DNA from 2 places in the Embleya sp. NPDC025285 genome. Region 1 is predicted to be linked to the other one. Evidence: riboswitches for the same ligand, from Rfam matches in the RefSeq annotation. Region 1 holds a riboswitch; the other holds the start of a gene.

Region 1 (5,082 bases):
TCGACGGGCGCGGCCGAGGCCTGCGCCGGCACGGTCGCCTGCTGGATCCGCGTCGCGGGGCGCGAGCGCAGGTAGTACGTGGTCTTGAGGCCGGTGGACCACGCGTAGCGGTACATCGAGGACAGCTTGCCGATGGTCGGGTCGGCCATGAACAGGTTCAGCGACTGCGACTGGTCGATGTACGGCGAGCGGGCCGCCGCCAGGTCGATCAGCGCACGCTGCGGAAGCTCCCACGCGGTGCGGTACAACTCCCGTACGTCCTCCGGGAGTTCGGCGATGCTCTGGACCGAGCCCTCGGCGCGCTTGATCCGGTCGCGGACCGCGGGGGTCCACAGGCCGCGGGCTTTGAGCTCGCGCACCAGGTAGGCGTTGATCTGGAGGAACTCGCCGGACAACGTCTCGCGCTTGAACAGGTTCGACACCTGCGGCTCGATGCACTCGTAGGCACCGGCGATCGAGGCGATGGTCGCGGTCGGCGCGATCGCCACGAGCAGCGAGTTGCGCAGGCCGTGCTCGGCGACCCGGTCGCGCAGCGCGTCCCAGCGCTTGGTCTGGGTCGGGTACACGCCCTCCCACAGGTCCGGCTGGAGCCGGCCGCGCGCGGCGTGCGTCTCGGCGTAGGCCGGGTGCGGGCCGTGCGCCTCGGCGAGCGCCGAGGAGGTCTCCAGCGCGGTCAGGTAGATCTCCTCGGAGATCAGCGTGGACAACTCGCGCGCCTCGACCGAGTCGAACGGCATGCCGAGCGTGAAGAACACGTCCTGCAGGCCCATCAGGCCCAGGCCCACCGGGCGCCACCGCGGGTTGGACGCCGCGGCCTGGTCGGTCGGGTAGTAGTTGATGTCGATCACGCGGTCCAGGAAGACCACCGCGGTGCGCACCGTCGCGCGCAGCTTGTCCCAGTCCATGCCCTCGCCGGCGATCACGTGCGCGCCGAGGTTGACCGAGCCGAGGTTGCACACGGCGGTCTCGCCGTCGCTGGTCACCTCGAGGATCTCGGTGCACAGGTTGGACAGGTGCACCACGTTGCCGGGCTCCGCGGCCTGGTTGCAGGTGCGGTTGGCGGCGTCCTTGAAGGTCATCCAGCCGTTGCCGGTCTGCGCGAGCGTGCGCATCATCCGGGCGTAGAGGTCGCGCGCGGGCATCTGCCGGACGAACCGGCCGTCCCGCTCGGCGGCTTCGTACACCTTGTCGAACTCGGCGCCCCACAGGTCGGGCAGTTCGGGCAGCTCGTTCGGGTCGAACAGCGACCAGACGCCGTCCTCCTCGACCCGGCGCATGAACAGGTCCGGCACCCAGTTGGCCAGGTTGAGGTTGTGCGTGCGGCGCGCGTCCTCACCGGTGTTCTCGCGCAGTTCGAGGAACTCCAGGATGTCCGGGTGCCAGGTCTCCAGGTACACGCAGGCCGCGCCCTTGCGCCGGCCGCCCTGGTTGACCGCGGCCACCGACGAGTCGAGCGTCTTGAGCCACGGCACGATGCCGTTGGAGTGCCCGTTGGTGCCGCGGATCAGCGAGCCGCGCGAACGCACCCGCGACCACGCCACGCCGATGCCGCCGGCGAACTTCGACAGTCGGGCGATCCGCCCGTACATGTCGTAGATCGACTCCAGCTCGTCCTTGGGCGAGTCGAGCAGGTAGCACGAGGACATCTGGGTGTGCACGGTGCCGGAGTTGAACAGCGTCGGCGAGCTGGGCAGGTAGGCGAGCGAGGACATCAGCCGGTAGAAGCCGATCGCCTCGCCGGGCTCCTGGGCCAGGCCGCACGCCACGCGCAGCAGGAAGTGCTGCGGGGTCTCGACCACCTTGCGCGAGACCGGGTGGCGCAACAGGTAGCGGTCGTACACGGTGCGCAGGCCGAAGTACTCGAACCGCCGGTCGCCGTCGACGTCCACGGCGGCGTCCAACTCGGCGGCGTGCTCGGCGACGAACGCCGCGGTCTCCGCGCCGATGACGCCCTCGCGCCGGCCGAGCGCGATGCCCGCGCTGAACGAGGTGACCCCCGCGTCGAGGGCCTCGTCCGCGATCCGGCCGGCGAGCAGGCGCGCGGCGAGCCGCGAGTAGGCGGGCTCCTCCGCGATCAGCTCGGCGGCGGTACGCACCGCCAGGTCCGCGGCCGCTCCCTTGTCCGCGCCCTCGTTGAGACCCGCGACGACCCGGCGGACGACCCGATCCGGATCGACCTCCGGCAGATCGCGCGCCTGGGTGCGCACCAGGGTAGCCAGTTGGTCCTCGGGGCTTTCGTCGATCCGCATCCGGGTCGCGCCCACGCTGTCCACAACGGTCACGTGCTCTCTCCTCGCGAGCTCGTACGTACAGTGACCCCGCGCCCGAAGGCGCGGACAGCCGGCAGGTATTCGGACTCGCGGGCATGCCGGGGCGCCACCGGGCACGATGTGCTCGGCGGGCCGCGGAGTTCCCCGTGGTCGTCGCGCGCCGAACCCCTCCGGGCGTTCGGCGCCGCAGGACGACATTCGTTCCCGCTTACCGCTGCGGGGGCAGTCCCGGCTTCACACCGGGTTCCCTCTTGCGTCGCCTTTCCGTTTGAACCGGAACGGCGAACCAGCTGCGTCGCAGAGCATATATGTAGTGGCGGGGTGGTCGTCGCACCCCCAGGTGTTGTGTCGTGTCGCGATTCCCGACGTACCACGATTTCGGCCGGGACGGGCCCACTCCCGGCGGCGATGCCGTCCACACCGGGTGTCGCGGCGCCTCCCGAGCCGAGCGGAATCGTCTCCTCCCGGCGTACGCCCGGCATGACGGTACTCGCGCGCGGGCCGCCGAATGGCTGCACGACACGCCGGCGTTGTGCGCGGCGCGCGTCGCCGAGCCCCTGTCGAACGTGGTGTCCGGGCGTCGAGGGAAAGACCTTCGCGGGGCGGCCGAGCGGGCGAGGGCGAGGCATTGGGAGCGTACGGTCGGCCGCGGGGCGTGCCTGGCATGTACGGCGTCCGACGGGCGGGTCGGCGAGGCGGGAGCCGGGCGTGTCGGCGGGTGCCTCCGGCGGCCGGTGTGGGCTGCCTCGGAGGTGGCCTCGGCGGCGTCCTCAGGGGCGGCCGGTGCGGGGGCCGGCCCCGGATGGGCGCGCGTGTCGCGCCGGGCGGTCGGGGCATCGGTCCACCGGCCGGGGTACCTCCCGGCCCGAGTCGCGCCACTCCGCGACCAACGCCTCGTACACGGGTGTCTCGAACGCCTCGGTGGGCCACGGCCCGAACGGGGCCCGCAGGATCTCCATGCCGACCCAACCGCGCGAGGGAACGCGAAGTAACCACCAACCGGGTGATCCCACTCGGTCGATGGACGAATCGACTCGGATACAGGCGCGCGGACCGGCCCGGGCGCACCGACCGCGCCCTGGGGCGGTCGCGCCCCTTCGGGTCGTCCTCGGGCCGCATTCAGGCAGCCTTCGACCGCCTTCGATGGGTTTCGGCGGGTTTCCGGCCGGGTGCCTTCCGGTCAGGTGGTTTCGGTCCGGGTGCTTTCGGTCCCGGCGGTTTCGGTGCGTGGCGTTTCCGGTCGGGTGCTTTCGATCTGGGCCGCCGCCGTGCGCAGTTCGGCGAACGCCTCGCCGAGCGCCGCCGCCGTCCAGTGCGCGTTCAGGCCGCTCGGGTTCGGCAGCACCCAGATCCGGGTGTCGCCGATGGTCTCGGCCTGTCGACCGACCACCGCCTTGGGCCGGCCGAAACCGGTCCGGTACGCGCCGATGCCGAGCACGGCCAGCCAGGCCGGCCGGTACGTGCGCACCTTGGCGGTGAGCGCCGCGCCGCCGGCGACGTACTCGTCCCGGCTCAACTCGTCCGCACGGGCGGTGGTGCGGGCCACCACGTTGGTGATGCCGAGACCGAGCGCGGTCAACGCGTCCTGCTCGGCGGGCGCGAGCAGGCGGGGCGTGAACCCGGAGGCGTACAGCGCGGGCCAGAACCGGTTGCCGGGGCGGGCGAAGTGCCGCCCGGTCGCACCGGACCACAGGCCGGGGTTGATCCCGCAGAACAACACCCGCAGGTTCGGTCCGATCACGTCGGGGATGGTCCGGCCGTGCGCGGCGGCCATTTCGGCGGCGGTGGGATTGCGCCCGGGCGGGATCGGCAGCACGACGGGCTTCGCGGGCGGTCCGGGCTGCGCCGGGGTGCTCACGGCGCCTCCGCGATCAGCGCCGTCCCCACCGACCGGAAGCCGAGCCGGTCGTACACGCGGGCCACGTCCTGGTCGCCCGCCGACAGGAACACCGTCTCGCTCCCGTCGGTGAGCGCGTGCCGGGCCAGCTCCCAGGTCACCGCCGCCGCGAGGCCGCCACGTCGGGCCGCGGGGAGGGTGGCCACACCGACGATCTCGGTGGTGCCGTACAGGTGCTGATAACTGCCCACGCACAGCGGCCCGGCCGGGCCGTACGCGGCGAACATCACCGTCTCGCCGGTGCGCAGGCGCTCGTTGAGGTAGGACAGCAGTCCCGGGTCCTGGCCGAGCGCGGCGGTATCCCGTTCGGTCGGGCCGTCGGTCCCCGACGCGGTCCCCGGGTTCGCGAAGCCGACCGCCGCGACGCTGTGCACGATCGCCAGGTCGGTCGCGTCCGCCCGGATCCGACGCACCGTCACCAGGTCGGGCAGGGCCGGGCGTTCGGCCGGAAGCTCGGCCGGGTCGAGCACCATCAACGGGTGCTCGTGGACGTGCAGTTCGGCCTCGATCGCGGCCGCGCGCAGCGCCGGGGTGGTCTCGTCGACCCATTCGAACGTCTCGGGCACTTTCAACTCTCTCTGCCGCGCCCGCACCGCGCGGACGTCCGCGACGGTGGGCTCGACGGAGCTGCCGAGCGTGGGTCGTGCGTAGAAGGGCCACCCTTGGCCCTCACGAATGAACAGGGTCAGCGCGCCGAACGTTTCCGTGCGGGTGGCTCGGCGGGCCACCGCGTCGTAGAACATCTCCAAGTGGGCGCGCGCCTCTGCGGCGGACTTCGGCATGCGGGTCAGTGTGACACGACCACCGGCACCGATACCGGCCGGTGTGCCAACCCGGCCTTCAGTCGCGCGAGCAGCTCGGACAGCGTCCGGGCGTCCTCGTCGGACCAGTCGTCGAGGCGCTCGGCGATCACCG
Region 2 (5,082 bases), on a different contig from region 1:
GCGCCCACCGCCTCGTGCGCGGCGTGTGCGTCCGCGACGTCGATGGTGGAGCAGTCGACGAACACCGCACCGGCGGGCGCCGCCGCCAACAAGCCGGCGGAACCCCGGTAGCAGGCCAACACGTGCGGCCCGCTCGGCAACATCGTGATCACCACATCCGCGTCCGCGACGGCCTCGGCGGGGGAGGCCGCGATGCGCACACCGCTCTCCCGCGCGCGCTCCAGCGCCTCCGGGACCAGGTCGTACCCGGTGACCCGGTGTCCGGCGGCGACCAGGTTGGCGGCCATGGGGCCGCCCATGTTGCCCAATCCCACGAATGCGATCGCGGTGCTCATCGGCAGGCCTCCTCGGTCGAGGGCGAGATCGCCAGGCCCAACTCGCGTGCGCCCAGCGGTTCGAAGAATGCGGCGACCTGCTCGGGCCGTACGGCTTCGAGCGTGTCGGGGGACCAGCGCGGCGCGCGATCCTTGTCGATCACCTGGGCACGGATGCCCTCGGCCAGGTCGGGCGTGCCCAGCGCCACCGTCGAGACCCGGTACTCCTGATCCAACACGGCCTCCAGGGAGGCGAGTTCGCGAGCCCGCCGGAGGCTCGCCAGGGTGACCTTGAGCGCGGTGGGCGACTTGGCCCGGATGTGCTCGGCGGCCTGCTTCGCGGCCTGCTCCCCATCGGCCTCGAGGCGTTCGAGGATCTCCTCGACGCTGTCGCCCGCATAGCACGCGTCGATCCACCCACGCCGCTCGACGAGTTCACCGCCCGGCGCCGGCTCGGCGAACCGCGCCACGACCTCGCCACTGTCGCGGCCGGCCAGCGCCTCCAGGGCCGCGTCGAGCCGGTGCGAGGGGATGAAGTGGTCGGCGAGCCCGCAGGCGATCGCGTCGCCGGGGCCGATCGCCGAACCGGTGAGCGCCAGATGGGTGCCGCACTCGCCCGGCGCGCGGGCGAGCAGGTGGGTGCCGCCGACGTCGGGGACGAACCCGATGCCGGTCTCGGGCATGGCGATCGTCGAGCGTTCGGTGACGATCCGCAGGCCGCCGTGCGCGGACACACCGACACCGCCACCCATCACGATGCCGTCCATGACCGCGACATAGGTCTTGGGATAGCGGGCGATGTGGGCGTTGAGCCGGTACTCGTCGCGCCAGAAGTCCAGACTGCCGGTGCCGCCGCCGACGGCGTCGGCGTGGATGGCCCGGATGTCGCCACCCGCGCACAGCCCACGCTCGCCCGCGCCGGTGATCACCACCAGTCGCACGTCCTCGTCGTGCTCCCACGCGGTGAGCGCGGCGTCGATCCCGCGAACCATGGCGTGGGTGAGGGCGTTGAGCGCCCGGGGCCGGTTGAGCACGATCCGGCCGAGGCCCGCCTGACGGCGGGTCAGTACCGTTTCCTGCTCCGTCGTGGAGGTCATCGGGTCGCTCCGATCAGTCCGCGCGCGACGATCACGCGCATGATCTCGTTGGTTCCTTCGAGGATGCGGTGCACCCGCAGGTCGCGGACGATCTTCTCGATGCCGTAGTCCGCGAGGTAGCCGTAGCCGCCGTGCAGTTGCAGCGCGCGGTCGGCCACCGAGAAGGCGGTGTCGGTGGCGAACCGCTTGGCCATCGCGCACAGTTGCGGCGCGGCGGGATCGCCCTGGTCCAGGCAGGACGCCGCGTGCCGGACCAGCGTGCGCGCGGCCTCCAACTCGGTTGCCATATCAGCGAGTTCGAAACGCAACGCCTGGGCGTCGATCAGCTTGGCGCCGAATGCCTCCCGATCGGTGAGGTGAGCCACGGCGGCGTCGAGGGCCGCCCCCGCGCCGCCCAGCGAGCAGGCGGCGATACCGATCCGGCCGCCGTTGAGGCCGCCCATCGCCATCCGGAAGCCGTCGCCCTCGGCGCCCAGCCGGTGGGAGACCGGCACACGCACGCCGTCCAGGACCACCTGGCGGGTGGGCTGGGCGTTCCAGCCCATCTTCAGCTCGTTCGCGCCGAAGGACAGCCCGGGTGAGTCGGCTTCCACGACGAACGCGGAGATCCCGTCGGCGCCGTCCCCGCCGGTCCGCGCCATCACCGCGTACACCGCCGAGGACCCGGCGCCGGAGATGAACTGTTTCACCCCGTGCAGGACATAGTGGTCCCCGTCGCGCACCGCGCGCGTGCGCAGTGCGGCGGCGTCGGACCCCGCGCCCGGTTCGGTCAGGCAGTAGCTGGCCAGACCGCGCATCGCGCACAGGTCCGGGAGCCACCTGTGGCGCTGCTCGGCGTTGCCGTGGCGGTCGATCATCCAGGCGACCATGTTGTGGATGGAGTAGTAGGCGGCGATGCTCGGGCAACCGCCGGCCAACGCCTCGTAGATCAGTGCGGCGTCCAGTCGGCTCAGACCCGAACCGCCCACGTCCTCACGGACGTTGATGCCGCCGAGACCGAGGTCGGCGCCCTTGCGCAGGACATCGACGGGGAAGTGCTTGGTGCGGTCCCACTCGATCGCGTGCGGGGCGAGGTGCTCGCGGGCGAAGTCCCGCGTCGTCTCGACGATCGCGAGCTGATCCTCGGTGAGGGTGCTCATCGGGTCAGCCCATCGTGGGGATGGTGAAACTCGCGGCCTCGCGTGCACCGGAGAACCAACGCGAGGTGATCGTCTTGGTCCGGGTGTAGAAGCGGATCGAGTCGGGTCCGTGCTGGTTGAGGTCGCCGAATCCGGACCGCTTCCACCCGCCGAACGTGTGGTAGGCCACCGGTACCGGGATCGGCACATTGACGCCGACCATGCCGGTGTTCACTCGGCGACCGAAGTCGCGGGCGGTGTCGCCGTCGCGGGTGAAGATCGCCACGCCGTTGCCGTACTCGTGCTCGCTCGCCAGTCGCAGCGCGTCCTCGTAGTCGGCCGCGCGCAGCACCGACAGGACCGGACCGAAGATCTCCTCGCGGTACACCCGCATCGAGGGCGTGACGTGATCGAACAGCGACGCGCCGACGAAGTAGCCGTCCTCGTGGCCGGGGACGCGCACGTCACGGCCGTCGACGAGCAGCTTCGCGCCCTCGCGCACGCCGATGTCCAGGTAGTCGTGCACCCGAGCGAGCGCGTCCCGACCCACCAACGGGCCGAAGTCGGCGTCGCGATCGTGGGAGGGGCCCACCCGCAGCGTGGCGATGCGCTCGACGAGCTTGGCCACCAGCGCGTCCGCGGTCTCCGCGCCGACCGGAACCGCGACGGAGATCGCCATGCAGCGCTCGCCCGCGGAGCCGTATCCGGCGCCGATCAGGGCCTCGACGACCTGGTCGAGGTCCGCGTCCGGCATCACGATCAGATGATTCTTGGCGCCGCCGAAGCACTGGGCGCGCTTGCCGCGCGCGGTGGCCGAGGTGTACACGTACTCGGCGATCGCGGTCGAGCCGACAAAGCCCAGCGCCTGGACGCGCGGGTCCTCCAGTAGTGTGTCGACGGACTCCTTGCCGCCGTTGACCACGTTCAGCACACCCGGCGGCAGTCCCGCCTCGAGGAAGAGCTCGGCCAGGCGCAGCGGTACCGAGGGGTCGCGTTCGGACGGCTTGAGGACGAACGCGTTGCCGCACGCGATGGCCGGGGCGATCTTCCACAGCGGGATCATCGCCGGGAAGTTGAACGGGGTGATGCCGGCGACCACACCGAGCGGCTGGCGCAGCGAGTGCACGTCGATGCCGGTACCCGCGTTGTCGGTGAACTCGCCCTTGAGCAGGTGCGGGATGCCGACGGCGAACTCCACAACCTCCAGGCCGCGTTGCAGGTCACCGTGGGCGTCGGCGATGGTCTTGCCGTGCTCGGCCGACAACAGCTCGGCGAGCGAATCGCGTTCGGGCTCGACCAGTTGCAGGAATCGGGAGAGCACCCGGGCGCGCTTTTGCGGGTTCCAGGCGGCCCACGCCGGTTGTGCCTGCTCGGCGTCGGCGATCGCCGCCAGCGTGTCGGCGCGGTCGGCCAGCGGGACGCGCGCCTGCACGCGTCCGGTGTTGGGGTCGTACACGTCGCCGAACGCGCCGGACGCGCCTTGGACGTGCTTGCCGCCGATGAAGTGGGAAAGCTCGCGGACCATGAACGACCTGTCTCTCGTCAGGTGCGATCCGGAGGCGGGGCAACGACCCGACCACGGCAACCGCCGCTTCGGGGAGCGGGGTTGCCGAGGTCGGGTGGCACGTGAGGGTGGTCAGGCGAGCCCGACGACCTCGACGTTCGCAAGATCGTCCGGGGCGAGTGCGCAGACCGGCGTCATGCGTGTTTGCTCCATCCTCGTGGACAACACGGATATACCCGCGGCCGGTATCCTGACTTCCGGATCGACACACGCCGCCCGCCTTCCCGGCTTTCGCCAGTGGCGTGGTGCCTCGGCAGCGCACTCCCCGGTCACAGTGGCGGGACCGTGCCGGATTCACACCGACTTCCCTGCACCGCGGACCTTGTAGTTCAAGACGATATAGTCGGACGTCCTAGTAAGTCCAGCGCCGATCGAGCTTGATCGCGTGCGGGAGCGTGACGAGGTGGCGGTCCGGGCATCGCGAGGACGTCACCGCCGGAACGGGGGCGGCGGGTGCACGCGTGCGCAAGTTCGACGTGTGGTGCCGGTGCCTTGCCGTGCCGGAGGGGGATCTGCGCCCGCCTGCGCGGCTATCGGATGTGCTTCGGCTCCGTGACGGCCGTGGTGGGTTCGAGCCGCACCGCCGCAGCGGCGCACGCCTCGACTCGGGCGCGGGCAAGTCCGATGGCCGGGTGGGCGTACGCCAGACGCTCCGCGTTCGCCAGTGCGGCGCGGGCGGCGTCCGGGTCGCCCGCGGCGGCCGAACAGATCGCAAGCAGACATTCGCACTCGGCGCCCATCCAGCGACTCCGTTGCCGTGCGGCGCGCCGACGCCATCGGCGAGCCCGCGCCGCCGCCCGCTCCACGCGCCCCTCGTACAGGTCCAAGGCGAACTCGGCCACGCAGCCCCTGCGGCGATGGGCCCGCCCGGAACCCGCCACGGCGGGGCGCAGTGTGGGCAACATCGCGGCCGCGTCCGCCGAACCCTGGACCAGCAGCATCGCGGAGAAGTCGGTGTGCGCGTGCGACATCATGCGGCCGAGCGCGTC

Evidence for each region. A riboswitch is a leader RNA that binds a small molecule or an ion and turns the genes downstream of it on or off. The one in region 1 is predicted to bind cobalamin.
Region 2: another riboswitch for cobalamin. It lies ahead of ACZ4FV_RS40405 (CoA-acylating methylmalonate-semialdehyde dehydrogenase); the one in region 1 lies ahead of ACZ4FV_RS13870 (ribonucleoside-diphosphate reductase subunit alpha).

Annotation. Positions count from the first base shown of each region.
Region 1 is NZ_JBVHLU010000017.1:40,762-45,843, reverse strand. It holds gene ACZ4FV_RS13870 (ribonucleoside-diphosphate reductase subunit alpha) at 1-2,249, opposite strand, end outside; cobalamin riboswitch at 2,326-2,577, opposite strand; gene mug (G/U mismatch-specific DNA glycosylase) at 3,451-4,044, opposite strand; gene ACZ4FV_RS13860 (GNAT family N-acetyltransferase) at 4,125-4,949, opposite strand; gene ACZ4FV_RS13855 (MarR family winged helix-turn-helix transcriptional regulator) at 4,955-5,082, opposite strand, start outside.
Region 2 is NZ_JBVHLU010000093.1:15,070-20,151, reverse strand. It holds gene mmsB (3-hydroxyisobutyrate dehydrogenase) at 1-335, opposite strand, end outside; gene ACZ4FV_RS40415 (enoyl-CoA hydratase/isomerase family protein) at 332-1,411, opposite strand; gene ACZ4FV_RS40410 (acyl-CoA dehydrogenase family protein) at 1,408-2,550, opposite strand; gene ACZ4FV_RS40405 (CoA-acylating methylmalonate-semialdehyde dehydrogenase) at 2,555-4,054, opposite strand; cobalamin riboswitch at 4,257-4,426, opposite strand; gene ACZ4FV_RS40400 (hypothetical protein) at 4,624-5,082, opposite strand, start outside.